DNA from 3 places in the Hydrogenovibrio sp. genome. Region 2 is predicted to be linked to each of the others. Evidence: predicted binding sites of a transcription regulator. Region 2 holds the regulator's gene; each other region holds the start of a gene.
The links. The regulator PhoB, encoded in region 2, activates phosphate uptake and scavenging genes when phosphate is short. The targets are predictions, from matches to a motif close to GNNTGTCATAAAACTGTCANAT.
Positions count from the first base shown of each region.

Region 1: tkt (transketolase) is a predicted target of PhoB. The motif match lies at 9,304-9,325, and genes of this name have one in related genera.
Region 3: eno (phosphopyruvate hydratase) is a predicted target of PhoB. The motif match lies at 5,993-6,014, and genes of this name have one in related genera.

Region 1 is NZ_OZ223196.1:252,599-262,776, reverse strand. It holds gene AC0KH7_RS01200 (phosphoribosylaminoimidazolesuccinocarboxamide synthase) at 1-774, shown strand, start outside; gene bioD (dethiobiotin synthase) at 797-1,489, shown strand; gene AC0KH7_RS01190 (hypothetical protein) at 1,486-1,716, opposite strand; gene fba (class II fructose-bisphosphate aldolase) at 1,801-2,865, opposite strand; gene pyk (pyruvate kinase) at 2,978-4,420, opposite strand; gene AC0KH7_RS01175 (phosphoglycerate kinase) at 4,634-5,815, opposite strand; gene gap (type I glyceraldehyde-3-phosphate dehydrogenase) at 5,978-6,979, opposite strand; gene tkt (transketolase) at 7,050-9,038, opposite strand; gene AC0KH7_RS01160 (rhodanese-like domain-containing protein) at 9,410-9,850, shown strand; gene AC0KH7_RS01155 (efflux RND transporter permease subunit) at 9,877-10,178, opposite strand, start outside.
Region 2 is NZ_OZ223196.1:561,525-571,702, reverse strand. It holds gene AC0KH7_RS02695 (inorganic phosphate transporter) at 1-1,382, shown strand, start outside; gene phoR (phosphate regulon sensor histidine kinase PhoR) at 1,523-2,806, opposite strand; gene phoB (phosphate regulon transcriptional regulator PhoB) at 2,822-3,514, opposite strand; gene phoU (phosphate signaling complex protein PhoU) at 3,527-4,261, opposite strand; gene pstB (phosphate ABC transporter ATP-binding protein PstB) at 4,316-5,134, opposite strand; gene pstA (phosphate ABC transporter permease PstA) at 5,202-6,848, opposite strand; gene AC0KH7_RS02665 (ABC transporter permease subunit) at 6,860-9,127, opposite strand; gene glnA (type I glutamate--ammonia ligase) at 9,641-10,178, shown strand, end outside.
Region 3 is NZ_OZ223196.1:1,365,290-1,375,467, forward strand. It holds gene alaC (alanine transaminase) at 1-80, opposite strand, end outside; gene AC0KH7_RS06600 (Mth938-like domain-containing protein) at 397-780, shown strand; gene AC0KH7_RS06605 (peptidoglycan DD-metalloendopeptidase family protein) at 844-1,545, opposite strand; gene AC0KH7_RS06610 (YqaA family protein) at 1,597-2,169, opposite strand; gene AC0KH7_RS06615 (protein-L-isoaspartate(D-aspartate) O-methyltransferase) at 2,219-2,920, opposite strand; gene surE (5'/3'-nucleotidase SurE) at 2,917-3,669, opposite strand; gene AC0KH7_RS06625 (Smr/MutS family protein) at 3,727-4,272, shown strand; gene AC0KH7_RS06630 (FtsB family cell division protein) at 4,276-4,632, opposite strand; gene eno (phosphopyruvate hydratase) at 4,645-5,925, opposite strand; gene kdsA (3-deoxy-8-phosphooctulonate synthase) at 6,040-6,873, opposite strand; gene AC0KH7_RS06645 (CTP synthase) at 6,890-8,515, opposite strand; gene tilS (tRNA lysidine(34) synthetase TilS) at 8,650-9,924, opposite strand; gene AC0KH7_RS06655 (acetyl-CoA carboxylase carboxyltransferase subunit alpha) at 9,948-10,178, opposite strand, start outside.

The DNA.
Region 1 (10,178 bases), 310 kb from region 2:
ATTTCCGCTTTCGACGTGGTCTTGCCAACGCCGATTCCAGGGAAAGGTCGTATCCTGACCGAAACCGCTCAGTTCTGGATGAATAAAGCCTCCCATATTCTGCCAAACCAAATGGCCGACGATGTTCAATTGGCCGACATCCTGACGCCCGAAGAACTGAAACAATTGGATGGCCGCGGCATGGTGGTGCGTAAGCTTAAACCCTTGCCCGTGGAGGCCATTGTTCGCGGGTATCTGGTCGGGTCCGGTTGGAAAGAATACAAGAAAACTCAAACCGTCTGCGGCATCGAATTGCCCGCCGGTTTGAAAAAAGCCGAACAGTTGCCGGAACCGTTGTTCACGCCGTCCACCAAAGCGGAAATCGGCGATCACGACGAAAACATCTCTTATGATGAAGTGGTGAAACTCATCGGTGAGGATAAGGCCAGCCAAGTCAAGCAATACAGCCTGGCGCTATACCAAATGGCCGCAGAGTTCGCCCTAGAACGTGGCATTATCATTGCCGACACCAAATTCGAATTTGGCGAAGACGAAAACGGCGTCATCCATTTGATCGATGAAGCCTTGACCCCGGACAGTTCACGCTTCTGGCCGGCGAAGACTTACCGAGTCGGCAAAAACCCGGACAGTTTCGACAAGCAATACATTCGCGACTACCTGGAATCGCTGGACTGGAACAAAACCGCTCCCGGGCCGGAACTCCCACAAGAAGTGGTCGATATGACCTTGGAAAAATACCATGAAGCTCAGGCACGCTTAATGGAAAACTCTTAATCCAAATCATGGCAAATTACTGATGTTCCGCGCACTGCTTCCTTATGCCGACGCTTTTTTGACTGCAACCGACCCGGCCGCGCCGGACGGTTTCTTCATTACCGGCACCGACACGGAAATCGGCAAGTCTTACATCACCTGCCGCATCGCGGAATATCTATTGCAAAAACGACCAGGCCTGCTCATTTCGCCCAGAAAGCCAATTGCCTCCGGTTGTCTTCCGCAACCGGACGGTCACCTGCTATCAGAAGACGCCGACTCGGTACACCGCGCCAGTCAGACACCGGACGACTTGGAAACCGTATGCCCTTATCGCTTTGAACCCCCGATCTCACCGGCCCGTGCCATTTCGCAAGCCGATTCACCGATTGGACTGAATGAATTGGAAGAGGCCTGCCAAGCACCGAAAGGCCGCTTTCGGTTGGTGGAAGGCGCGGGAGGCCTTTATTCACCGCTTACGCCCGATGGGAATAACCTGGACTTAATTGAACGTTTAGGCCTGCCGGTTGTTCTCGTCGTCGGCAATAAACTGGGCTGCCTGAATCATGCCTTACTGACGATCCGGGCCTTGGAAGCGGCGAATCAAACGATTGCCTTAATCGTGCTCAACGACCTGTCCGACAACGCCGACCCGGAAAATTTCACCGACCTGCAATCGCTGGTCTCTTATCCCTGCGCCCACACGCCCTATCATGGTTACCAAGGCCAGCTTTAACGTTTTGCTGACAGCCTTCCGCGAACCTTCAAAAACAGCAGCACCAAGACCCCACCCAGCACCATAAACAGCAACGCCAGTGGCCACAGCGTCCAAACGATTTCCCAACCATTCGCGACCACAATACTGGTTGTCCCTATCTGCTCGGTTAACCCGTATTCCGATAACATCGCATCACTGTAAAACCACAGCAAAAACGCCAAGGCGAGCCCAATTCCAATACACATTGCATTTCTCCCTTCACTTTTGGGCAGACATAAAAAAAGCCCGATCAAAGTCGGGCTTTTCGAGTTTGAATCTTTGCGTTTAACTTACTTAACGCGCTGATCCAAAGAACCGTTTGCATAGCGAGCTTGCATTTCTTCCAGACCAAGAGACTTGATCTTATCGGCGTGACCGGCACAACCGAACGCTTCGAAACGCGCTTCACAGATACCCATCATGGCATCTTCTGCGGCTTTCAAGAACTTACGTGGGTCAAAGTTAGACTTGTTTTCTTCCAAGTGCTGACGAACCGCACCGGTAGAAGCCATACGCAAGTCGGTATCGATGTTTACTTTACGAACACCGTATTTGATACCTTCAACGATGGCGTCAACAGGCACACCGTAAGTTTGGCCCATGTCACCACCGAAGTTGTTGATGGTTTCCAACCATTCTTCTGGAACAGAAGAAGAACCGTGCATTACGATGTGCGTATCAGGAATACGCTCGTGGATTTCACGGATACGATCGATACGTAGTACATCATCAGAAGGCTTGGACGTGAACTTGTAAGCACCGTGAGACGTACCCACAGCAACCGCTAGACAGTCAACGTTCGTTTCTCTAACAAACTGTGCCGCTTCTTCCGGATCCGTTAGCAGCGCGTCAGCGTCAAGCTTCTCATCAGAGCCGTGACCATCTTCTTCACCCATCATACCGGTTTCTAGAGAACCTAGGCACCCTAGCTCACCTTCAACCGTTACACCACCCGCGTGTGCCATTTTAACCACGGCGGCCGTGATGTCACGGTTGTATTCGTAAGACGCTGGCGTCTTCATGTCAGACATCAAAGAACCGTCCATCATAACGGATGTGAAACCAGACTGAATCGCGCGCAGACAAACACCTTCATCCGAACCGTGGTCCTGGTGCATAACAACTGGAATGTGTGGGAACATTTCAACCGCACCTTCAATCAGGTGACGCAGCATTGGTTCGCCGGCATATTTACGCGCACCAGCCGACCCTTGAAGGATAACTGGCGAGTTGCATTTGTCCGCAGCACGCATGATTGCACGCACTTGTTCCATGTTGTTTACGTTAAACGCCGGCATACCGAAGTTGTTTTCTGCCGCGTAGTCCATTAGTTCACGAAGTGTAATCATCGCCATGTGCGAGACTCCTCTATTAGTTTAAAAAATCAATCGTTGTATTCTAACAAGCTTTCTTTTCATTAAAAAGCTTAATAAAGTTTTGGTTTTTAAGGTTTTCTATCGCTTTATCTTATGGAATCTTAACGATTTCCATTTGGTTGGTGCCGCCCATCAAACCGCGTGATTGACCACGCGTCACGATAATCAGATCGCCCGTTTTAGCGACACCTTTCTGTTTCAACTCATCCAGAATTTCGTTTTTCACCTCATCATCCGTCAAGTCGCTGTAATCAACGCTGGTTGGGTAAACCCCACGATACAAAGTGACTTTACGACGCGTTTCCAAATGCGGCGTCAAAGCAATGATCGGAATCCCCGAACTGATACGGGACATCAATAATGGCGTATTACCCGATTCCGTCAAGGCGGCAATGCATTTCACACCAAAGTGATTGGCGGCATACATGGCCGACATCGCGATGGTTTCGTCAATTGCGGTAAAGGATTCATCAATACGGTGAGTCGATTCACGTGTACTACGTGATTTTTCAGCTTCATGCGCAATGTCGGACATGGTCTTAATAACCAAACTCGGAGAATGGCCTGTGGCGGTTTCACCGGACAGCATGACAGCATCACTTCCGTCCATAACGGCATTCGCCACGTCAAAGACTTCGGCACGCGTTGGAATCGCGTTCTCAATCATAGTTTCCATCATCTGAGTCGCCGTGATGGTAATACGGTTCAACTGACGGGCGCGCTTAATCATTTTCTTTTGCAGGGCCGGCAACTGAGCATCACCAACTTCGACCCCCAAGTCACCACGGGCAATCATGATGACATCCGACGCCAGAATAATGCTGTCCAAGGTAAAATCATCATTAACCGCTTCGGCACGCTCAATTTTGGAAACGATGCTACACACCAACCCGGCTTTTTCAGCTAACGAACGACAAAACTCAACGTCTTCGGCGCTTCTCGGAAAAGACAAGGCCAGATAGTCACACTGAATTTCCGCCGCGGTCAAAATGTCTTCTTTGTCTTTTTCGGTCAAAGCGGATGCGGATAACCCACCGCCCAGCAGGTTAATGCCTTTGTTGTTGGACAGCTTACCACCCACAACAACAATACAGTTAACGCGCTCGCCCTCGACACTTTCGACGTCCAGCACCACTCGTCCGTCGTCCAGCAACAAACGATCGCCGGATTTAACGTCGTAAGGCAAGCTTTTATAGGTTAACCCGACTTCTTTTTGATTACCGGCCGTCGGATCAACATCGTTATCCAGTGCGAACTTATCGCCCGGTTCCAAATAAATGCTGCCTTCGGAGAAACGCGCAATACGAATCTTCGGCCCTTGCAAATCCACCAAAACACCAACTTCACGGTCCATTTTGGCGGATAACTCGCGTACTTTTTTCGCTCTGATAATATGATCTTCGGCGTTACCGTGCGACATATTAATGCGCACAACGTCCACACCGGACTGGATCATTTTTTCCAATTCGCCTTCACGATCCGTTGCCGGCCCCAAGGTCGCAACAATTTTTGTTCTTCTTAAACTCGATGGCATAAACTTTATCATCCTCAAACGTCTCATTGCGTCTCGACAGAAAGCAAGATGACTCGCGAAATAAACTTCCCTGATCGGGGACCCATCACCGGGTCAAAATTCATTTACCGAGGCATCCTCTCACCTTTCAATTACGAAGCGTCAATGAATGGTTAAATTAAAATATCAAACATAAAAGGCCAAGCCACTTTGCTTGGCCTAAAGAGTTACGGCTTATTTTTGTGCCGCTTTTTCCAGCATTTCAACAGCCGGTAGTTTTTTGCCTTCCAAGAACTCTAGGAAAGCACCGCCGCCGGTTGAGATATAAGAAACTTTATCGGCGATGTCGTACTTATCAATCGCGGCCAGCGTATCCCCACCACCCGCGATGGAGAAAGCGGACGACTCGGCAATCGCCATGGAAATCGCTTTGGTACCTCCACCAAACTGGTCGAATTCGAAGACGCCCACAGGACCGTTCCAGACAACCGTGCCAGCGTTTTTAATGATGTTCGCCAATTCAGCGGCCGAATCCGGGCCGATATCGAAAATCATGTCGTCATCCGCGACATCCGCAACGGCTTTCGTTTCCGCCGCCGCCGATTCGGAGAATTCTTTACCGCATACAACATCAGACGCTAATGGAATCGCAGCGCCGCGAGCTTCCATGATTTCGTTCAACTTTTTACAGGTTGGTACCAAGTCGCTTTCAGACAACGATTTACCAACATTATAACCAGCCGCTTCGATGAAGGTATTGGCGATACCGCCACCCACAACCAATTGATCCACTTTTTCAGACAGCGACTCAAGCACGGTCAACTTAGTGGAAACTTTGGAGCCACCTACAATCGCGACCATTGGGCGTGCTGGGTTATTCAATGCCTTACCCAACGCGTCCAATTCCGCCGCCAACAAAGGACCGGCACACGCCGTGCCAGCGAAAGCGCCCGCACCATGTGTAGACGCCTGCGCACGGTGCGCCGTACCGAATGCATCCATGACGTAAACGTCACACAAAGCCGCGTATTTTTGAGACAAAGCTTCGTCGTTTTTCTTTTCGCCGACGTTAAAACGAACGTTTTCCAACAAAACCACTTCGCCTTCCGCGATATCAACGCCGCCGTCAAGGTAGTCTTTAACCAAACGCACTTCTTTGCCTAGCTTTGCAGACAAATCGGCTGCAACCGGCGCCAAAGAGAACTCTTCTGCATATTCACCTTCCGTCGGACGCCCCAAGTGAGACATCAACATGACTTTTGCACCGGCTTCCGCCGCCATTTTAATGGTTGGCAAAGATGCACGGATACGCGCATCAGAAGTCACTTTTCCATCCTTAACCGGAACGTTCAAATCTTCACGAATCAATACTCGCTTTCCAGCCAAGTCCAAGTCAGACATTTTAATTACAGACATATTCAGTCCTCTTTCTTAAAGTTTAAAAACACTTTTCACTCGGGAAAAGCGCATTCGATTGTCAAAAATTCATTTTTCTTTTCCGCACTGAATCAATGCCGACAAGAAAAATGAATAAAAGACCGGGTCAGAGAACCCGGCCTTTACCGTCACGAATGACGCTTAGTGCGTTCCTACGTGCTCAACAACGCGCATCATGTTACAGGTATAACCGTACTCGTTGTCATACCATGCAACGACTTTAACGAAAGTAGGATCTAGTGCGATACCTGCTTTAGCGTCAAAGATGGATGGGTGAGAATCACCACGGAAGTCAGTTGAAACATTGGCTTCTTCAGTGTAACCAAGTACACCCGCCATTTCGCCTTCAGACGCTTTCTTCATCGCGGCACAAATGTCGTCATAAGAAGTGTCTTTTTCAAGCTCAACCGTTAGATCAACAACTGACACATCAGACGTTGGTACACGGAAAGCCATCCCCGTCAACTTACCGTTCAACGCTGGCAATACTTTACCGACCGCTTTCGCTGCACCAGTAGAAGAAGGGATGATATTCTCAAGAATACCACGACCACCACGCCAGTCTTTCATAGAAGGACCGTCAACGGTTTTCTGAGTGGCGGTTGCCGCATGAACAGTTGTCATCAGACCACGCTTGATACCGAAGTTGTCGTTCAAGACTTTCGCCACTGGCGCCAAACCATTAGTTGTACAAGAAGCGGCAGAAACGATTGCTTGACCAGCATATTCTTCATGGTTAACACCGTAAACGAACATTGGCGTGTGGTCTTTAGAAGGCGCGGATTGAACCACTTTTTTCGCACCGGCGTCGATATGTGCCTGACAGGACTCTTCAGTTAGGAAGAAACCAGTACATTCGATGACTAGGTCAGCACCTACATCAGACCACGCTAGGTCAGCTGGGTTACGCTCAGCGGTGATGCGGATGGTTTTACCGTTCACAACCAAGTTACCGTCTTTCACTTCAACTGTTCCGTCAAAACGACCGTGAACAGAATCATACTTCAGCATATAAGCTAGGTATTCAGGATCTAAAAGATCGTTAATTGCAACAACTTCAATATTTGCAAAATCTTTTGCTGCTGCGCGGAAAGCCATACGACCGATACGGCCAAAACCGTTAATACCAACTTTAATAGTCATTCTTATTTACTCCTAAAATACGCCAGACCCGACCGGCAAACCAGCCAGGCCTGGTAAAAAATGAAATGGGTTATTTACCAAGAACCTTGTTCGCGGTGGCCACCACCTTCTCAACAGTGAAGCCGAACTCTTTGAACAGCTCACCCGCTGGAGCAGATTCACCGAAGGTTTTCATGCAAACGCAATCACCGTCCAGGCCAACATACTTGTACCAAGACTCCGCCACACCGGCTTCGATCGCAACACGCTTAACGCCTGGAATCAACACGGAATCACGGTAAGCTTGATCCTGCTCGTCAAACGCATCCGTTGACGGCATGGAAACAACACGCACGTTTGCATCCATGGCTTCAGCAGACTCAACCGCCAAACCAACTTCAGAACCGGTCGCAATAAAGATGATGTCTGGTGTACCGTCACAATCTTTCAGTACGTAACCACCTTTTTCGATGTTTTTCACTTGCTCAGCCGTACGCTCCATTGGCGTCAAACCTTGGCGAGAGAAAACCAATGCAGTCGGTGCGTCACCACGCATAACCGCCAGTTTCCAAGCCACAGCCGACTCAATCGCGTCACACGCACGCCATGTTTGGAAGTTTGGAATCACACGCATCGTCGCCATTTGTTCGACCGGTTGGTGTGTTGGGCCATCTTCACCCAAACCGATGGAATCGTGTGTGAAGACATAAATCGTACCGATTTTCATCAAGGCCGACATACGCAAGGCATTACGCATGAACTCCATGAACATGAAGAAAGTAGCGCCGTAAACCTTGAAACCACCGTGCAGAACCATCCCGTTCATCATGTGCGCCATACCAAACTCACGCACCCCCCAAGACAGGTAGTTACCGTTTGGATTCGCATGATTCACTTTCACGGTGCCAGACCAGTTCGTCAAGTTAGACCCGGTCAAGTCAGCGGAGCCGCCGAACATTTCAGGCAAAATCGGTCCCATCGCTTCGATCGCGTTTTGAGACGCTTTACGTGAAGCGATGTTTGGCATCTCGTCTTGCGTTTTAGCGATAAACTTATCCATTTCCATTTCAAAGTTCGCTGGCAATTCACCGGCCATGCGACGTTCAAATTCCGCCGCCAATTCTGGGAATTCAGCACGATACGCTTCAAACTTAGCGTTCCATTCCGCTTCCTCTTTCGCGCCCTGCGCTTTGTGGTCCCAGCCTTCATATACGTTTTCCGGGATCACAAACGGCTCGTGTTCCCAACCTAGGTTTTCACGCGTCAACTTAATTTCTTCGTCACCCAAAGGGGCACCGTGACAGTCGTGCGTACCACACAGGTTTGGCGAACCGAAACCGATTGTCGTACGGGTACAGATCAGCGTTGGTTTGTCGTTAATGGACTTGGCTTCACGGATGGCTTTATCGATCGCATCGGCATCGTGGCCGTCAACGTCACGAATCACGTGCCAGTCGTAAGATTCAAAACGGCCCGCGACATCACGTTCCATCCAGTCAGAAATGTGACCGTCGATGGAAATATCGTTATCATCCCAGAAAGCGACCAGCTTACCAAGACCCAAAGTACCGGCCATGGCCGCCGCTTCATGAGACAAACCTTCCATCAAACAACCGTCACCCATGAAGACATAGGTATAGTGGTTCACGATGTCGTGGTTTTGTTTATTGAATTGCGCCGCCAAAGTGCGTTCGGCAATCGCCATACCCACCGCGTTTGTCAAACCTTGTCCTAGAGGACCGGTCGTGGTTTCGATACCCTCGGCATAACCGTATTCCGGGTGCCCGGCTGTTTTAGCATGCAATTGACGGAACTGCTTAATGTCTTCCATTCCTAGGTCAAACCCAGTCAAATGCAACAATGAATAAATCAGCATGGAACCGTGACCATTCGACAAAACGAAACGATCGCGATCGGCCCAGTTTGCATTGGTCGGGTTGTACTTCATGTGGTCATTCCACAAGACTTCGGCGATATCAGCCATCCCCATCGGCGCGCCTGGGTGACCAGACTTGGCTTTTTGGACGGCATCCATGCTCAACACACGGATCGCATTGGCTAGTTCTCTACGAGTTGACATTGGCAACTTCCCTCAAGTTATAAAAATTCGGTGTCCTTATTCACTTTAAATTTTTGGCCTTTTTGACCCTTTTTGAAAGTGACAAGTGCAAAATTGGACGAACATTTTCTCTCAAAATGACAAAATCATCAAGTTTTCTTATCTTTCAGCGGAGAAATAAGCACTGAAAAAAATTGGTTTTTTTCACTATTTCTTCACGCAAAACCTAATAAAACAACCGTATAGGCGGCTTGGAGTATATGATGCTTTTGATTTGCACCAGGCTGTTTGAAAGTTTTATGAAAGGCGCTCCAACCCAAAATAAATCCCTTAAAATCTATGCTAGAATCAAAATGGCTTGACGTTTTCTCTTTTCAAACAAGGAGTTCGCTATGCCTCTCAGACTGAAAGACCTCGTAAAAACGGCCAAAGCCAATATTAATGAAATCACTTGCGACCAGGTTGAAGACTATCGGGCGCAAGGCTACAAAACCCTCGATGTCCGCGAAGCCGCGGAATACCTTGACGGCACCATCCCCATGTCTCTGCATATTCCCAGAGGTATTCTGGAACCCAAGTGCGATATGTGTTTTGAAGGACATGAATCGGAGTTGTCGGACCTGAACCAGCCCTGGATTATTTTTTGCCAAGCCGGCGGGCGCGGCGCACTGGCCGCTTACACCATGAAACAGATGGGCTATACCAATGTAATCAACCTGGCCGGGGGGTTCAATGCCTGGAAAGCCTTTGACGGGGCGATTGAAACGCCCCCAATTGAAGACGGCTTGATTCGTTGCGACCACCCTTGGAACCCGGGGTTCCAAGGCGAATAACCCACATTTGGCTGAAACAGGACTTTCTAGGCCGTCTCAACGGCGGCCTGCTTTCGAGCCCGCCACCCGTCATGGAAATTTTCATACAGCGACAAGGTCGCCGGAATCACCAACAAAATCAATAAGGTCGAAAACATCAACCCAAAGGCAATGGACGCCGCCATCGGAATTAAAAACTGCGCTTGCAAGGACGTTTCAAACAGCAAGGGGGTCAAACCGGCAATCGTTGTCAGCGAGGTTAGAAACACCGCTCGAACCCGCTGCACCACCGCTTCCTCCAACGCCTGATTAATCGCCATGCCTTCTTCACGAAGCCGCTTGTAGAAAC
Region 2 (10,178 bases):
ATATCGGCGCCAATGACGTGGCCAACAACGTCGGGCCGGCGGTGGGCTCCAAAGCGTTGACCTTAACCGGTGCCATCATCATTGCAGCGATATTTGAATCCGCTGGCGCCTTGATTGCCGGTGGCGACGTCATCAGCACCATTAAAAAAGGCATTATCGACCCCGACCTGATTGAAAACGGCGACACCTTTGTCTGGCTGATGATTGCCGCACTCTTATCCGGTGCCATCTGGCTGAACCTGGCCACGGCCATGGGCGCGCCGGTATCGACGACTCACTCGATTGTTGGTGGCGTACTGGGTGCCGGTATTGCCGCCACCGGTTGGGAAATCGCCAACTGGGATAAAATGGGAGCCATTGCCGCCAGCTGGATTATCTCGCCGGTGATCGGCGGCCTGATCGCCGCCATGTTCCTGCTCTGGATCAAACGCAGTATTACCTATCAGGACGATATGCTCACCGCGGCCAAAAAGATGGTCCCCATCCTCATTTCCGTTATGGCTTGGGCCTTTTCCACCTATTTAATTTTAAAAGGCCTGAAGAAGATTTGGCACACGGACTTTTTAACCGCCTCGCTGGTTGGGGTCGCGATTGCATTCGTTATCTACCTGGCCGTCCGTCCGATGATCGCCCGTCAAGCCATTGGCCTAAAAAGCAGTAAAGCCAGCGTTAACACCCTGTTTACCATTCCATTAATCTTTGCCGCCGCTCTGTTGAGTTTCGCCCACGGGGCCAATGACGTTGCCAACGCCGTCGGCCCGCTGGCGGCCATCAATGATGCCGTACAAAGCCACGAAGTCTCTACCAAAGCGGAAATTCCGCTGTGGGTCATGCTGATCGGCGCCATCGGTATCAGTTTAGGCTTGCTATTGTTCGGACCGAAGCTGATTAAAACCGTCGGTTCGGAAATCACCGAACTGGATCAAATGCGGGCCTTCTCGATTGCCATGGCGGCCGCCATCACAGTGATTCTTGCCTCGCAATTGGGCTTGCCGGTCAGCTCCACCCACATTGCCGTGGGCGGGATTTTTGGTGTCGGCTTCCTGCGTGAATACCTGAAACGTAACTACGCCAAGACCCTGCAACAGATTCGTGACCACCACGAGGGGGTTAATCAAGCGGAAATCGAACAATACATCGACCGTTTCAGCAACGCGAGCTTGCAAGAAAAGAAAACCATGCTGGCGGAACTCAAACAACATAAAGCCGAAGTGGAGCTGTCCAAAAAAGAACGTAAATCGTTGAATAAGGTGTATCAAAAAGAATTGGTCAAGCGCTCCGCTTTCTTGAAAATCGTCGCCGCCTGGGTGATTACCGTGCCGGTTTCCGGCATTCTCGCCGCGATGATTTACTTCACCATCCGCGGGATGATGTTACCCTAAAATGATGTTGCCGTAAGCCATCCCCCTTTCGAAGCGTCAACTGAACATTCATTTCAACCAGGCCTGGTGATTCCATCATTCCCGCCAGGCCTGGGCATTTTCTTTGTTGATTAACCTTCCAACCAACACCGCTACTTATGTTAATGCACCGCTTTCTTACGCGGAAAATCACAACGGAAAGTTGAGCCTTTGCCATATTGGCTTTTAATCACCAGCTTGGCCTCATGGCGCTCCAAGATATGTTTGACAATAGCCAACCCCAAACCGGTTCCACCTGTGTCGCGTGAACGCGCCGTATCCACTCGGTAAAAACGCTCCGTCAAACGACTGATGTGTTCCTGAGAAATTCCGATGCCGGTATCTTCCACCTGAAAATGCGGCCCTTTTTCATCTTCATACCAGCGCACGGTGATTTCCCCTCCGTCCGGCGTATAACGAATGGCATTGGAAATCAGATTCATCAACACACTTTTCAACGGTTCCTCATAGCCTTTCAAGGCCAAGCTTTCGTCCAACTCGAACGTAAAGGTGTGTTTCCCCTGACTCATCTGGGTGGCATCTTGCTCCATCTTTTTGAGAATTTGTGCAATGGGGACGGTTTTCTCTTTATCCACCAGTGTCTCCGATTCCATCGCCGATAACGTCAAAAGGTCGTTGATAATGGACTGCATGCGCTCCGATTGATTATGCATCTGTTCCAGCGGCTTTTCCCAAATCGAATCCGGCTCCTGACCGTCCATCATCACTTCGATATAACCGTTTAAAACGGTTAAGGGCGTGCGCAATTCGTGCGAGGCATTGGCAATGAAATCACGGCGAATTTGCGCCAAATTGTAGAGTTCGTGAATGTCTTTAACAATCAGCAGCTTATGCGCCTGAAAATACGGAAACAACTTTAAACTGAACACCCGCTGAATGCCGTTCAACGACGACAAAATCACCGATTTGTCATAGACACCCGCTTTGAGGTATCGAATGAAGTCCGGGTGCCGTAATAGGTTTTCGATTTTGCGGTGCGTATCGCTGTGTTTCAGCTTAAACAGTTTTTTGGCGGAATTATTGAACCATTCAATTTGATTGGCTTCGTTGAGCGAAATAATGGCGTCCGGCACCGTCATGGAGGCGGCGAGAAATTGTTCGGATTTATAAAATTGCAGGTCGGCGTGTTTTTCCAGCGAGCGCTGTTTACGTGAGACTAGGTACCCCAGTTCACCCCATAATCCGGAGCCAGGCGGATAAGACACATTGGGCGTGCCTTTCATCCAAAGTTCGAAACGATAGATACTGTAAAGCTGACGAGCCATGTAGAACAGCACATAACCGACAAACGTGGCCATCCACCAATCGGTCACCCATGCGATGAACAGTGCCAACCAAACACTGGTGATGATCCAGGTGAGTTCCCGCGTAATTCCTTTTGACACTGAATCGTTTTCCTCTTAATCAACAGAGAAACGATAGCCAGCACCTCTCACGGTTTGAATCGTATCAGAGGCCCCGACGGGCTCCAATAGTTTTCTGAGACGTCGAATGTGAACATCGACCGTTCTTTCCTCGACCACAACATTCTCCCCCCAGACCTGATCCAATAGTTGGACCCGTGTATAAACCCGGTTGGAGTGCGTCATAAAAAAGTGCATTAACTTGAACTCTGTTGGCCCAAGTTTAACTTCTTGGTCATTGACTGTAAAACGGTAACTGGACAAATCCAGTTTCAAATCGCCGGTTCGAACCACATCCAAGGCATTCTTTTCAGGCGATTGACGGCGCAAAAGCGCTTTGACGCGCGCCACCAACGCACGCGGCGAAAAAGGTTTGACCACGTAATCGTCGGCTCCGGCTTCAAAGCCTTGCACCTGATCGTTTTCTTCCCCACGCGCCGTCAGCATAAGAATGGGCGTACTGGCGATCTGGTCGTTTTGACGGATACGCTGAGCCAGCGAAACACCGGAAACCCCCGGCAGCATCCAGTCCAACAATACGCAATCCGGCTGGTGCTCCAACAACATTTTCCAGCCTTGCTCTGCATTCGGGGCTTCGATGACTTTGTAATTCGCTGCTGTTAAGGTGAAATTCAACATGTCTCGAATCGCGGCTTCATCTTCAACCACTAAAATGCATTGCTCTGTCATAAGTCTTTCTCACTAAGATTCCAGCGTGTTTAGAAATTCATCCAAACGATCACTGTCTAGGTTACGCATATCCATCCCCTGAACCAGGTAGATGATACTTTCCACAATGTTTCGGGCATGATCCGATACACGCTCGGATGCGCGCAACGCAATGATCATTTCCATCAAACATTCTACTTGATCCGGCATTTCTTTCAGAGAGGTTTTCAAATCCACCATGGCTTTGGCAAAAATGTCATCGATCAATTCTTCTTCCTGAATGATTTTACCAGACCCTTCAGTGGAAACACGAGCAAACGAATCCAAAGCGGTTTTCAACATGGCGTTGGAGCGAGTCGAAATATCCATCAACTCAACATAGCCCGGCAATTCGGCGCACTTCACTTCATGCTCTTTTCCGAACACGATGACCATTTTCGCGATTTTAACAATCTCGTCGCCCATACGTTCCAGGTCGATGGCGATGCGAATGGCGGCAATAATCAAACGCAAATCGGAAGCCGTCGGTTGCTGGCGCGCCAATACTTTCGCACACAAACGGTCGATTTCCATTTCCGCTTTGTTAATCGCTTTGTCAAACGCGATGATTTCCACCGCTTTTTCGGTATCGCCGCTGCCTAAAGCGACCAACGCCGTTTCGAACTGACGCTCAACCATCCCTCCCATTTCCAGAATGTGGTTGAACAAATCTTCCAGATTACGGTTCAGCATTTCCGAAATGTGTGAGCTGAATTCTTGTTTTTCCATGTGATGATTCTCCTGATTGTTCTTATAACGATACTCAACCTAATGCAATTTCACTTAACCATAACGACCGGAAATGTAATCTTCGGTGCGTTTTACTTGCGGATTCGTGAACAGAGAGTCGGTATCGGTATATTCGATCAAATCTCCCATGTACATGAATGCGGTATAGTCCGACACACGTGCCGCCTGCTGCATGTTGTGCGTGACGATCAAAATGGTGAAGTCCTTTTTCAGCTCGAAAATCAACTCTTCAATCGCCAAGGTGGAAATCGGGTCCAAAGCCGATGTCGGCTCGTCCAACAACAAAACTTCCGGCTTGATGGCAATGGCACGCGCAATACACAGACGCTGCTGCTGACCACCGGACATGCCCAAAGCATTCTCTTCCAAACGGTCTTTGACTTCTTCCCAAAGTCCCGCCCCTTTCAGAGCCCATTCCACCGTTTCATCCAAAACATTCTTATCACTAATGCCTTGCAAGCGCAAACCGTAACAGACGTTCTCGTAAATGGATTTTGGGAAAGGATTCGGTTTTTGGAACACCATGCCCACACGACGGCGCAATGCCGCCACATCCATATGCTTGCTGTACATGTCATCGCCGTGCAGCAGCATATCGCCTTCCACACGTACAATGTCGATCAAATCGTTCATACGATTAAAACAGCGCAATAAAGTGGACTTCCCGCAACCGGACGGCCCGATAAAGGCTGTTACCCGGTTTTGCGGCAGTTTCATATTGATGTTTTGCAGGGCTTGCTTGGAACCGTAAAACAAATTCCAATCCTTCACTTCAATCGCCATTTTTTCGTTGTCCAAGTGCATACCACGATGATCACGGTCAATCGAAATATTCATATTCTGTTCAGTCATAACAACATTCCTATTCTAAAATTCTATTGCAATAATCCACCAGGCCTGGCCATTTTCCATCAGGCCATTAGTTATCCAGGGCTTTGTACTTCTCTCTCAGCTTATTACGGATCGTGATCGCTCCGAGGTTCAAACCGACGATAATCAACACCAACAATAAAGACGTGGCATAAACCAGCGGCTGAGACGCTTCAACGTTCGGGCTTTGGAAGCCGACGTCGTAGATATGGAAACCCAGGTGCATGAACTTACGGTCCAAGTGAATAAACGGTGCGTTCAAATCAATCGGCAGTTCCGGTGCCAATTTGACTACACCCACCAACATCAGCGGTGCCACTTCGCCCGCGGCACGTGCCACCGCCAGAATCAAACCGGTCATAATCGCCGGCATCGACATCGGCAGGACAATTTTCATAATGGTTTCGGACTTGGTTGCGCCCAACGCCAGGCCGCCCTCACGCAAGGCACGTGGAATACGGGACAAGCCTTCCTGCGTGGAAACAATCACCACCGGCAGGGTCAACAGCGCCATGGTCAAGGACGCCCACAGCAACGCCGGTGTCCCGAAGGTCGGACTCGGCAAGGCATAACTATAGAAAAGTTCGTCAATACTGCCGCCGATAATGTAAACGAAGAACCCGAGGCCAAAGATACCGAACACGATAGACGGCACCCCCGCCAGGTTATTAATGGAAATTCGCACCGTTCTCAGCAAAATGCCGTCTTTGGCGTATTCGCTCATATAAACGGCGGCAATCACGCCCATCGGGGTCACGAAAATGGCCATCAAAATAACCATGGTCACCGTCCCGACAATCGCCGGGAAAACGCCGCCTTCGGTGTTCGCTTCACGCGGATCGTCAATCAAGAAATGCCCGATGGACGTAAAGAAGAATCCAACCTGTTCGGCAAACGTCATATTGTTCGGCTGCCAGAAACGCACAATCGATTTAACCGGAACGTGGATAAACTTATTACCCGCAATCTGCAACGTGACCTCACCCAAATTATTGGACTGGCGATACAGCACCTTCAACGTATCTTGCTGATCGTTAAAAGCTTGCTTTAACTTGGTACGTTCAGCGTCGAATTCCGCTTGCTTTTGCGCCGTATAATCGTCGCTCGCTTCCAGACGTTTCTGGTCCAAGCGTAATTGTTCGAGCTGATAGTTGATCCCACCGATCACAACTTTTTCGATGTAGCGAATCTGATCGTGCAAATCCAAACCACTGTCGACCAACTGTTGCATCATCGGTAAAACATTGTCGCCCCGGGCAATGATTTTGCCATCTTGCTTAATGTGCTCCAAATGACCGTAGACATTCCCCCACTCATAGCGTTCCACCACGGTGACGCCATCATCCAAAATGTCTTGACGCCCAACGATATTGGCCGAGTTAATCCAACGGAAATCAATACCGTACACATCACGGTTTCCGACTTTCAGCAGATATTGCGGGATTCGGACGATGCCGTCCTCGGCATCCGAGTCTTTAAACTCTTTGCTTTTGACTTCATGCAATTCGCCGACCACTTGTTCAATGTGGCCGTTATTAGTTTTCACTTCATATTCATAAACTGGGTGCGGCCAGAAATGCACCAACCCTCGGAAGGAAATCATCAACAGCAAACCGACAACCAACACCACACTGATACTGACAGTCGACGCACTAAACCAAACCCAATGTTCGCCTTTTTTGAACCATTCTTTCATGTCAATATCCTTTATAGTGAGCCATACTTACGGCGCATGCGTTCGCGCACCACTTCTGCGAGCGTATTGAAAACAAACGTGAAAATAAACAAGATCAGACCGGACAGGAACAGCACGCGGTAATGCGAGCTATACAATTCCGCTTCCGGCATTTCCACCGCCAGGTTGGCTGACAGCGTCCGCATGCCTTGGAAAATATTCACATCCATCAACGGCGTGTTGCCGGAGGCCATCAATACAATCATCGTTTCCCCGATGCCGCGTCCGAAGCCCAGCATAATGGCCGAAAAAATCCCCGGGCTGGCCGTTGGCAACACAACGCCAACCAAGGTTTGCCAGCCGCTGGCACCCAGCGCCAAAGACCCGTTGACTAAATAACTTGGCACGTTATAGATGGCATCCTCCGCCACCGAGAAGATGGTCGGAATCAAAGCAAAGCCCATCGCAAACCCGATGACCAATGCATTACGCTGATCGAAATCAATGCCTGCACTGGACGTCAGCCAGTGACGCATATCACCGTGGAAGAATAGGTTTTCGATCGGTGAGCTCAATGACAGCGCAAACCAACCCAAAAAGAGCACCACCGGCAACATCAGCACGGCGCGACGCCCAGTCGGAACCAGCAAGCGTAGAGGTTCCGGCAGACGAGACCAGGCGAAACCGAATAAAAGTATCCCTATCGGCACCACCAGCAATACGGCAAAAAAACCGGCCAAATGCGATTCCATATAAGGTGCCAGCCACAAACCGGCTAAGAACCCGAGAATAACCGTCGGCAAGGCTTCGATCAACTCGATGGTCGGCTTGATGAATTGGCGAGTTTTGTTGTCCATAAAAAACGCGGTATAAATCGCCGCCAGGACGGCAAGCGGTACGGCAAACAACATGGAATACAGTGCCGCTTTAATGGTGCCAAAGGTCAATGGCACCATGGAAAATTTTGGCTCAAAGTCGGCACTGGCGGAGGATGACTGCCAGGTATAACTCGGCTCTTCATAACCTTCGTACCAAACTTTACCCCACAAACTTGAGAAGGACACATCCGGATGTTCGTTTTTAATATCGTAATTCAGAATCTGACCGTCGGCGGTTTCCACTAAAGCGCCATTACCGCGCTGGGCCATGAGCAAGAAATTCAACCCGGTATTCACTTTAACCGAGGCCAGATGCCGTTCCGCCGTAGCGTTGTATAAATTAATCTCACCGGAGCGGTCCAGTGTTACAAACCCTTTACGACTATGTTCAATGGCAATAAAATTGACCGGTTTTTTATCCACGTTAAAGTCACGAATAAATTCCAAACGGAAGTTGTTGTTATGGTCCCGAACCGGGAACCACTGCAACACACGCCCTTTTGAGGTCCCCACCATTAACGAATATTCACCTAATAAAAAACGCAAAGAAGCGATTTGCTCGTCACCATTCACCAAGTTGACTTTCTGCAACAAAACCGGCTCGCTCAGGTTCGACAAATCATAATAAAGTGTCGCGCCGTCTTTGGAGACCAAGTACAGGTTGCGCATATTGCCCCCCATCATCAGCCAGTCCACCGTCATATTATTCGGCACCTCGCCCTCGGCGTACTCTTCCAGAGCGACATCGTCCGACAGCATGGATTCAACCTTATCGTACTGTTTCACGAAAACATGCGACCCGCCCGCTTGCTGATAAGCCACGACCAATTGCGAGTCACTGACCCGCGCCGCCACTTTCGTAATCGCGCGGTCACCCAAAATCAACGGCGACTGACCAAATGGAAAAGTCAACGCGGGAGTCACCTTGCGCTCGTTATTCGGGTAGGTCACGTTATAACCGTATTTCGCCAGCAGCACCCCGCCATTGGACAAGCCGAACGCCATTAACTTGTCTGACTCATTCACGCGCGTAAAACTGGTGACGGTTTCCCCATTCAGAGGCAATTTGGATTGCGTCAAAATGTGTCCATTATCGGCATTGAACCCGATTAACTGACCGGATTCGGTAATGCGCATCGCGGTTTCTTTATATTCATCCATTCCGTAAAAAAGCGTTTTTTCCTGATTTCCGCCCGGCAACGCATAACTTGAATGTTCTTTGACACTGGCCGGCATAAACAAAGGGGCCACCACGTAAACAAGGAAAAACATAATCAGCAGTACCGACAAAATAACACCGACACCACCGATTGAAATACTGGAAGCCCACCCTTTATCGACAAGGTTTCGGCGTTTGATACGCTTTTCAAACTTCGGCCCTTTCAAGGCCTGTTCAAGTGCTTTCTGCGCTGACTGATCCATCCAAAATTCCTAGGGAGTGATTTAAGATGGGTAGATGATAGCTTTTCAATGTGACAAAAAGATTAAAATGACAGAAAGGTTAAACTCCAAAATAATTTGCCCAATTAAACCGCTTCTCATTTCAAACGGTTTATTCCAAAATGCACCAAAACAATTCACACTGCACCAATACAAATAAAAAATTTTGCGTCTCTGAACAACAACAACACAATTAATAAGAGTATTTTTTCTTGTCTATCAAGGACTTAAAAATCTTTAAAAAAATATTGGCATTCTGGCATGGTTCCAGCTATTATCAACAGGACAAAATTTCACGAAACTTGGCGAATCCCAGCGGAATTTTCCGGGTTTTAGATGGTTGCACCAAACACATAATTCGAACGTAATTTTTAAATTCAACGTGCGATTTTAGCGCCTTCAGAAGCATAACCGACACCATCCAGCCAAGCTGACGTATCGCGCGATGCTTTCAGAACCACTTCGCATTTTTCAACAATCTAAAAGGACACACTTATGTCGCAAGAAATTTTTGATTTAATCAAAGACAATGACGTTAAATGGGTAGATCTTCGCTTTACCGACACACATGGTAAAGAGCAACATGTCACCATCCCGGCCGATAGCGTGGATGAAGACTTTTTTGCGGACGGTGAAACTTTTGACGGCTCATCCATTCAGGGCTGGAAAGGCATTAACAACTCCGACATGATTTTGATGCCACAAACCGATGGTTTCTACATGGACCCATTCACCAATGATCCAACGTTAATCATTCGAATGATGATTGTTGAACCTTCCACGATGGAAGCTTATGAAAAAGATCCTCGCGGCATCGCGAAAAAAGCCGAAGCCTATTTGGCTTCCACCGGCGTTGCCGATACGGCTTTCTTCGGTCCAGAGCCAGAATTCTTTATCTTTGACGATGTCCGCTGGGGTGCAGACATGTCCGGTTCATTCGTTAAAATGCATTCCGGCGAATCCGCTTGGGACTCTGAAAAAGTGTATGAAGACGGTAACATCGGTCACCGTCCTAAGGTAAAAGGCGGTTACT
Region 3 (10,178 bases), 800 kb from region 2:
CGGGCTTCGGCTTTTAGCTCTCCGACGATATTGAATACATAAGGAGGAAGTCGTTTGATTCTTTGAAAGTCGCCAGTCACGGAGTGTTTAACCTTTAAATTGGTTCTGCCAAACGGGGCCTTGCCTTCGGTTTTTTCAGAAACGAGATTCTCCTTGTCTAGAACAACGACAATCGTTGCTTGTATCCGTGTTTTCAGGATGTATCAGACAAAACAGACGGTTTTGAAACCTCGAAACATCAAAGCGCGCACTCACAATTTCACTGTGCGGGCTTTGCGGCTCCTATAAGCAGAAAGTGTAATGAGATTTAGTCTGTTTATGATACAGAAACATTTTTTTTCGTCAATTGAAATGTCGGTATAATTCGTGGTAAAAAGCGACTGAAGGAGCCAAACTATGAAATTTACCGAACATCGAGATTCCAACATTCTTTCAGTCAAGAAATATCAGCCAGGCCTGGTCAAAATCAATGATATCGAAGTGCATGGCAGTTGCTTTTTAAATCAGCACGAATTGGTTACGGATTGGGCGTGTCATCGCTTGAGTGAATTGAATGAAAGCCATCTTCAAGATGTGTTTTCATTGCAACCGGAAGTCATTATTTTGGGAACCGGCGAAACTCAAGCCTTTCCGGCTCCCAAGCTGTTTGCGTTCTGCACTCAAAACGGTATCGGCCTGGAAGTCATGGATAATGCGGCCGCCTGTCGAACGTACAATGTGTTAACCACCGAAGACCGGGAAGTGGCCTTGGCATTGATTATGGAAGCCTCTTCGGTCTAAGCTTGATCTAAGCGCACTTTTGAATGCTTAAATAAATGGGCTGATAACGGCGGTTGCAGGGCTTCAAAACAATTTTTTAATGTCGATTTTACGACCACGGTAGCGGGCTTCAACATACAGTTCAGGCTTTTTCACCGTGCCGGTTTGCCCGATGGTTGCAATCAGCTGCCCCTGCTTCACGCGCTGCCCTTCCTTAACCTGCAATGAATCATTGTGTGCATACACCGTTAAGTGTTCGGTGTCGTGCTTAATCACCACCATATTGCCATACTGACGAATACCATTACCGGCATACACCACCTTACCGGCCGCTACCGCATAAACGCCGTCACCAATGCTGCCGTAAATGCGCAAACTGTTAAAGCCAGACGCATCTTTCACATATTCGTATTTCAGTTTCTTTTTAACCGGCCAGCTAAAGTTGGCTTTTTTATAAGCACTGGAAGACGCTTGCGTTTTTGACGTGCGTCGCGACGTCGTACGGTGGCTTGCGGAACTGCTTGGAATCGACAGCTCTTGCTTAACATACAACGTATAGGGAGGCGCCAAATGGTTTTTATCCGCCAAGGCCATCATATCCACATTACAACGCGCTGCGATTTCACTGAGAGTGTCACCGCTGCGCACCACATAAACCGAGTCACAGCCGGACAGATCATCAAAATAAGCACGGCTTCCACCCTCTCCGCGATACCTCGCCGGCGCACAGGCTGTAATCAATAACACCACTTCCATCAGCAGTAACCCGACAAGTGTTTGTTTCATGACGTGACAAAACCTCTGTATGAGAGCCTTACATGTTCTTGCAAGGCTCTCTTATAACTGTTTGATTAAAAGATAAGCGACCACCAACAGGATTAAACCATAACCAATCCAATCGATGTATTGACGAATCTTGGATTCATACCGCTCCCCCCCTATTTTCATCAAGGCCGCCACCAAAAAGAAACGTGCGCCGCGGCCAACAAAAGAAGCCAGTATAAACGGCAATAATGCCATGTTAGTGGCTCCGGCGGAAATGGTAAAGAGCTTGTAGGGAATCGGGCTGAATCCGGCCAAGAAAACAATCCACACCCCGTACTCATCAAAAAAACCTTCGATGGTTCGATACTTGTCAACGTAATTCACTGACTCCAGCAACGGCCAGGTAGCTTCCAGCATCCAGTAACCGATGGCGTAACCCAACAACCCGCCAATCAAAGAGGTAATGGTGGTGATCCAGGCAAAAAAATACGCCCGATTTGGTTGAGACAGACTCATCGGCATCAACATCACATCGGGCGGAATCGGGAAAAAAGAGGCTTCGGCAAAACTCATCCCGCCAAGATACCACGGGGCTTTTGGGTGCTTCGACCACAGAAGGGTCTTATCGTACAATCGACGGAACAATGGTCATCCTTTTCGTAATACTTATCACATGCGTTGTTAGGGGTGTCATTTACGTTTCGATACCGGTCAACATTGGAACGAACATGACCGGTCCTAGATAATCTTCTATATAACCGGTTTCGGTTTTGATAAAGCCGAACAAGCCTTGTTCGGTTCCGCCAATCGGCATGACCAAACGACCACCGACTCTCAGCTGATCGAGTAACTCCTGCGGCACCGATTCCGGTGACGCCGCACACACAATACCATCAAACGGTGCCTCGGCCGGAATTCCCCAAAAACCGTCCGCCACACTGGCGTGAACATTATCCAGCTTCAAACGTTTCAATACTTGTTGAGCACGATGCAACAGCGGTTCAATTCGCTCGACACTGTATACTTCACCCACCAGCAAGGCTAATATCGCCGCTTGGTAACCGGAGCCGGTTCCAACATCCAATACCTTATTCAAAGGACCACCGGCCAATAGCCAGGATGTCATTTTCGCCACCACCCAAGGCTGAGAAATCGTCTGGCCGTGACCGATTGGTAAGGCCGTATCTTCATAAGCGCGCGAGGCCATGGCTTCATCGATAAACAAATGTCTGGGCGTGACCCGAATGGCATTTAAAACCGCCTCATCCGTAATCCCCAAAGCCATCAAACGTTCCACCAAACGGTTACGGGTGCGTTGCGACGTCATCCCCACTCCCTGCGCCTCGAAATAGGCCTCATTAGGATATTCAATCGGTTGATTCAACAGCGTTTTCATTCGTTTTCGTCAAACCAGCCTTTCAGCAAAGCCTGCATTTCATAATGGGTTAAATCAATTTTCAAAGGGGTAACAGAAGCATAGCCGTTTTCAACCGCATGAAAATCCGTTCCTTCCGATGCGTCCTCGGCATCACCGGCCGGCCCCACCCAGTAAATGGGTTTGCCACGCGGGTCTTTAGTACGCACAACCTGCTCCGAACAATGGCGTTTCCCCTGTCGGGTAATTTGAATGCCTTTCAAGGCTTCAACCGGGATGTCCGGCACATTGATATTGAGAATGGTGGATTTATCAAGCGGTAATTTTTGAAAGTCTTTAAACAGGCGAGTAACGACTTCTGCGGCGGTTTCGAAATGGCGGTCACCGCATAACGACACCGCAATCGACGGTTTGCCAAGAAAGCGCCCTTCCGTTGCAGCCGCAACCGTGCCGGAATAAAGGACATCATCCCCCATATTTGCCCCGGCATTAATGCCGGAAATCACCATTTCCGGCTGAAAATCCAAGGCACCGTTGATGCCCAGATGCACACAATCGGTTGGCGTGCCGTTCACGCTGTAAATCGCATCTTCATGCTGATTAATTCGAAGTGGTTCCATCAAGGTGAGAGAGTTACTGGCCGCACTGCGGTTGCGATCCGGTGCGATAAGGCGAATATCAGAGTGGACATTCAGTCGATGCATGCACTGCCATAAAGCCCGAATGCCCGGAGCATCATAGCCATCATCATTGGATAACAAGATTTTCATAACCTGCCTTGACTAAGGTAAAATAACAACTGTCCAGTTAGACCGTGTCATTATAGTATGTCTCACATTTCAGATGAAGATAAATCCCTGTTTGCGGAAGCCGTTCAAGGCACGCAAAAACTGAATCCGCGTAAAACCGTCGCAACGGGTACGCCGAAATCGCAGCCGCCCCTGCGCCACAAACGCCATTCGAATTCTCGTGAACCCGGTGAGCTGTTTCAGGAAAACGACCAGGCCTGGCCGTCCCGCGTATCCGCATTTGAATACATTGAATATCAACACCCAAATTGCTCAGCACAGGATTTCAAGCGCCTGCGAAAAGGTGATTTCAAGACACCCTTTTGCCTGGACTTACACGGATACACCGAATTGGAATCCGAAAAAGCTTTAGAGCATTTTGTTCACGATGCCTTACAAAACCAAGCCCGCTATCTCATTATCGTGCACGGCAAAGGCTACCATTCGGATTCCGATTACCCAATCCTCAAAAACCTGGTGAACTATCGTTTACCGCAAATTCCCGATGTACTTGGGTTTTGCAGCGCACAGCCTAAGGATGGCGGCACCGGAGCCGTTTACGTGTTTCTGAAAAATCAACGCTAAGCGTTACGGAGCCGGTTTCGAAGACGCGTCAGGCGTCTCACCGTTTTCGATACCGGTTTGTTTTTCAAGCGTTTTTGGGGATGATTTCGGCAATTCGATAATCTTAATGAAGGCTTCATCCTCACCAATCATGCCCAATTTTTGACGGGCAATGGTTTCAATCGCTTGTGTACTGGATTGCAAATCTTTCACCTCTTTACGAAGCAAAGCATTGTCTTGTTCCAACACATCGATTTTGGCGTGCAGTTCATCGAGATTTTTTTGAAGGGAGATCAGTTCGCCCACGCCACCGTCCGATGACAGTAGACGAACCTGTAGAATCAAAATAACAATTGCGAGCGCAATGTAGATGATTTTCAAGATTGACCCGAATTATTTCAGGTTATAAAAGGTGTCTTTTCCAGGGTAAACCGCCTTGTCGCCCAGTTCTTCTTCAATACGAATCAGCTGGTTGTATTTCGCGATACGGTCTGTTCTGGACATGGAACCGGTTTTGATTTGTCCGGCGCCAGTCGCCACAGCGATATCGGCAATGACGGTATCTTCGGTTTCACCGGAACGGTGAGACACCACCGCCGTGTAACCGGCGTCTTTGGCCATTTGAATCGCTTGGAAAGTTTCGGTCAAAGTACCGATCTGATTGATCTTAATCAAAATCGAATTGGCAATGCCCTTTTCGATCCCTTCTTTTAAAATTTTCGGGTTGGTCACGAACAAGTCATCCCCGACAATCTGCAGGCGCTTGCCGTCTTTTTCCGTCTGATATTTGAACCCGTCCCAGTCGGACTCGTCCAAACCGTCTTCAATCGAAATAATCGGGTATTTGCTGACCCAACCGGACAACAAGTCAACCATTTCATTGGAAGACAGCGTTTTGTTTTCCGAAGCCAGGTAATATTGGCCGTCTTTATACAGTTCGGAAGACGCCGCATCCATTGCAATCATAATGTCGTCACCGGCTTTGTAGCCAGCTTTTTCGATGGCTTCCAGAATCACCTGAATCGCCTCTTCATTCGATTTCAGGTCCGGTGCAAAACCGCCTTCATCACCGACGGCCGTGTTGTAGCCTTTATCGTGCAATACTTTTTTCAACGCATGGAAGATTTCAGCACCATAGCGAATGGCTTCCGACATGGACGGTGCGCCGACCGGCATAATCATGAATTCCTGGAAATCGACCGAGTTGTCTGCATGCTCCCCACCGTTGATGATATTCATCATTGGAACCGGCATTTTATAATCATCCGTTTTCAGGTAAGCATACAATGGCAAGCCCTTGGATTTTGCCGCCGCTTGCGCCACCGCAATCGACACCGCCAGAATGGCATTGGCGCCTAAGCGGGCTTTATTGTCGGTTCCGTCCAACTCGATCATGGCATTGTCAATCGCGACTTGGTCGGTGGCATCTTTACCGAGCAAGCAGGCTTTGATTTCGGTATTGATATTATTCACCGCGTTCAAAACACCTTTACCGCCAAATTTCGACGCATCGCCGTCGCGCAATTCAATGGCTTCGCGGGAGCCGGTCGAAGCGCCTGACGGAGAAATACCACGGCCTTTTGAGCCGTCTTCCAAGATGACATCGGCTTCAACCGTAGGGTTACCACGTGAGTCGATGACTTGACGAGCTTTGATATCTTTAATCAATGACATATGCATTTTCCTATTTTCTTTTTTTACTCAGATTCTTTTCGTTCATCTTACCCATTCTAGAAACAGAATATGGCAGACGGATGACAAATTCGTATTTTTAGCCGAAAACCCAATCTATGACAGGGTTTCGATAAACCCTTTTTCCTTAACCACATCATCAAGGGCTTTCAAGGTTTCCAATAACGGCTTGAGGTTGCCTAACGGCCACATGTTCGGGCCGTCCGACAAGGCACTCGCAGGATCCGGATGGGTTTCCATAAAGACACCGGACACCCCGGCTGCGACGGCGGCACGAGCCAGAACCGGTACCATTTCACGTTGTCCACCGGACGTGGTGCCTTGTCCACCCGGTTGTTGCACGGAATGTGTTGCATCGAACACCACTGGGCAGCCAGTTTGGCGCATGGAGGCCAAACCACGCATATCGGAAATCAAGGTGTTGTAACCAAACGACGTACCGCGATCACAGACCATGATTTGGTCGTTACCGACTTCACGGGCTTTCAATACCACTTGAACCATATCCCACGGAGCCTGAAACTGGCCTTTCTTGATATTGACCGGCAGGCCCTGGCGACAGACGTTTTGAATAAAGTTGGTTTGACGCACCAAGAAAGCTGGGGTTTGCATCACATCCACCACCGACGCCACTTCGTCCAGAGGCGTGTCTTCATGTACATCGGTCAAAACCGGTACACCGATGTCGTCTTTTACTTTTTGTAAAATACGCAAGCCTTCTTCAATCCCCGGTCCGCGAAAACTCTTGGTGGACGAACGGTTCGCCTTATCGTAAGACGATTTAAAAATGAATGGGATGCCTAATGAATCGGTCAGTTCTTTCAATTGCCCCGCTGTATCAATCGCTAACTGTTCCGACTCGATCACACACGGGCCGGCGATCAAAAATAAAGGTTGGTCAATGCCAACATTAAAACCGCATAAATTCATTTCAATGCCTTCTTAATTAAGAATTTTTGTGTTCGTTTGCCGCTTCCACAAACGCTTTAAACAACGGGTGACCGTTACGTGGCGTAGAGGTAAACTCCGGGTGGAACTGACAGGCCACAAACCAAGGGTGGTCTTCAATTTCAATGGTTTCCACCAAATTACCGTCTTCTGAGCGACCGGAAATGATTAAACCAGCCGCTTCCAGCTTGGCGATGTAACCGTCATTCACTTCATAACGATGGCGGTGACGTTCACGAATCAACGTATCACCGTAAATTTGTTGCATTTTAGTGCCTTCTGCCAACAAACATCCTTGGCCGCCCAAACGCATGGTACCACCCAAGTCAACGGTCTCGTCGCGTTCGATTACTTTACCGTCTTCATCGGTCCATTCGGTAATCAAGGCGACCACCGGCGTCGGTGTCTTGGCGTCCAGCTCTGTGCTGTGCGCATTCGTCATGCCGGCAACGTGACGGGCATATTCCACGACCGCCATTTGCATGCCCAGACAAATTCCCAGATACGGAATCTTATTTTCACGCGCATAACGAATGGCTTCGATTTTGCCTTCCACACCACGCTCACCGAAACCACCCGGAACCAAAATAGCATCCATATCTTCAATCACGCCGGTACCGGATTTTTCGATGTCTTCCGAATCGATGTAGTGAATATTCACTTGCGTCAGCGTCTGAATCCCGCCGTGTACTAAAGCTTCAATCAAGGATTTATAAGCTTCGGTCAAATCGACGTATTTTCCGACCATCGCGATATCGACCGATTTTTTCGGGTTCAACTGCGCATCGACGACTTTATCCCAATCCGACAAATCCGCTACAGGGACATCCAGACGGAAACGATTGGTAACCAGCTCATCCAAGCCTTGCTCGTGCAACATTCTCGGCACTTCGTAAATGGTACGCGCATCCAGCGAATTAATAACCGCCTGCTCTTCCACATTAGTGAACAATGCAATTTTGCGTTTTTCCGATTCTTCCAACGGACGTTCGGAACGGCAAATGAGAATATCCGGCTGAATCCCGATGGAACGCAATTCTTTGACCGAGTGCTGGGTAGGTTTGGTTTTCACTTCGCCGGCCACCGCAATATAAGGCAACAAGGTCAGGTGCATAAACATGGCGCGTTCACGACCGACTTCCACACCCAACTGGCGGATGGCTTCCAAAAACGGCAAGGATTCGATATCCCCAACGGTGCCGCCCACTTCCACCAGCGCCACATCGGCGCCGGCCGCTGCCAGCTTGATACGGTGTTTGATTTCGTCGGTAATGTGCGGAATCACCTGAACCGTACCGCCTAAATAATCACCACGGCGCTCGTTACGAATCACTTTTTCATACACTTGGCCGGTCGAAAAACTGTTCCGTTTGGTGAAATTACGTTGTACAAAGCGCTCGTAATGCCCCAAATCCAAATCGGTTTCCGCACCGTCATCGGTGACAAACACTTCGCCATGCTGGAACGGGCTCATGGTGCCTGGATCGACGTTGATGTACGGATCCATCTTTAACATACTGACTTTGAGGCCTCTGGCTTCCAGAAGCGACCCGAGAGAAGCAGCGGCAATTCCTTTTCCTAAGGAAGAAACAACACCACCAGTAACGAATATAAACTTTGTCATGAAATCACTTTAGTTTAGACTTTAATTCAGCAAATTGAGAGCTTTGTTTGGAATAAAGCACCCACCGGAATTGGGTAATCAGAATGGAAGCTAATTATACCGTAACCCCAAGCCTTGAGCAATCTTTGATTGCGTCAATCCCGGTCAGAAGAATTCGTATCCTTCCCCAGTATCGCCACCGCTTTGCCATCCATTTCCAGTACCGGCCAACGGTTTCGATCCCAAGGCGGCACGCCATGCAGTTGAAACCATTTTTTTAAATGTGTTTTCGGGCCCAGCTTTTCGGCTTCCGCCTCAGTCACCGCCCGCACCGAGCAAGATGCCAATTGCGCTTTCGGCCAGGCCTGGTCAATTTCAAAACAGACACCGAAGGGTTCGGAAAAATACCATTGGGCCGGATCAAATGCTGCCCAAGGAACTCGGTAATCCGTCGGCAGAGCGTCCGGCAACGCATAGAGCGTTTGTCGATAAACACGGAACGTCAATTGAGCTTGCTTTAATTTCGGATGCGCCTGCGGGTTGTGATTGTTCAAACAGCTTTCCACCCAATCGTACACTTTGGCGTTAAGCGTTACCTGCGGCGCCTGCGTTTTGGCCCAATAGCGCAAAGCGTTTTTCACTCGCGACATCCCTAAATCGACAAGAGGTCGCAGTGTCAACTGATAGTGATTGGCAATACAGTTTTGCAAATCCGATTGCGCTAAATCGTCCAACAACCCCAGACTTTCCGATAAATGCTGCGCGCTCTGCGCAAACGATTGTTCGCAATTTGGCCAGGCCTGGTGAATTTTAGGGAACAACTCGTGACGAATAAAGTTGCGTTTTAAGGCGACATCCTGATTGGATGGGTCTTCCACCCAGCTCAATTGATAATGCGCGGCATAGGCTTTCAAAGCGTCATAAGGGATATGTAACAGTGGTCGGCAATGCCGCACCACTTTGCCTTCATGACAGACGGTTTTTTCAAACGGCATGGCCGCCAAACCGGCCAAGCCTCCACCGCGCAACGCACTTAATAAAAAGGTTTCCGCCTGGTCACGCTGATGGTGCGCCGTTAATAAAACCGTCTTATCATCCAACACATCATAAAGCGCCTTGTAGCGGACTTGACGAGCCACGGATTCCATGCCTTGACGAGACGACTCGGGCACGGTAACCCGAATGGCCTGATAGGAAATGTTTCGGGCTTCGCAAAAAGTCCGGGTAACGATTTCCCAGTCATCCGCGTCGGGCTGCAACCCATGATGAACGTAAACGGCTTGCAAGCGATGCGCCGGAAAATGTTTCGACAAGGCATCCAACAATACGCTGGAATCCAGTCCGCCACTGAAGGCGACCAAAAAACGGTATTCGGAAGTATAAAGGTCGCTCAGCGAGGAAACCGCTGACTCAACCTTTGAAAAAGACATGGTATTCGAATTCGAAATGGCGTTTAAGCCACGTCGAAGTTACCATATTGCATATAGCGCTGGTAACGGTTTTCCAATAGAGCGTCCACCGGCTGTTTCGACAGGGTTTCCATCTGGCTCAGCAACGCTTGCTTCAAAGCGGAGGCCGCGGCTTTCGAGTCGCGATGCGCGCCCCCCAAAGGTTCTTCGATAATCACATCAATCAACCCAAGCTCTTTCAGTCTTGGCGCGGTAATCCCCAATGCCGAGGCCGC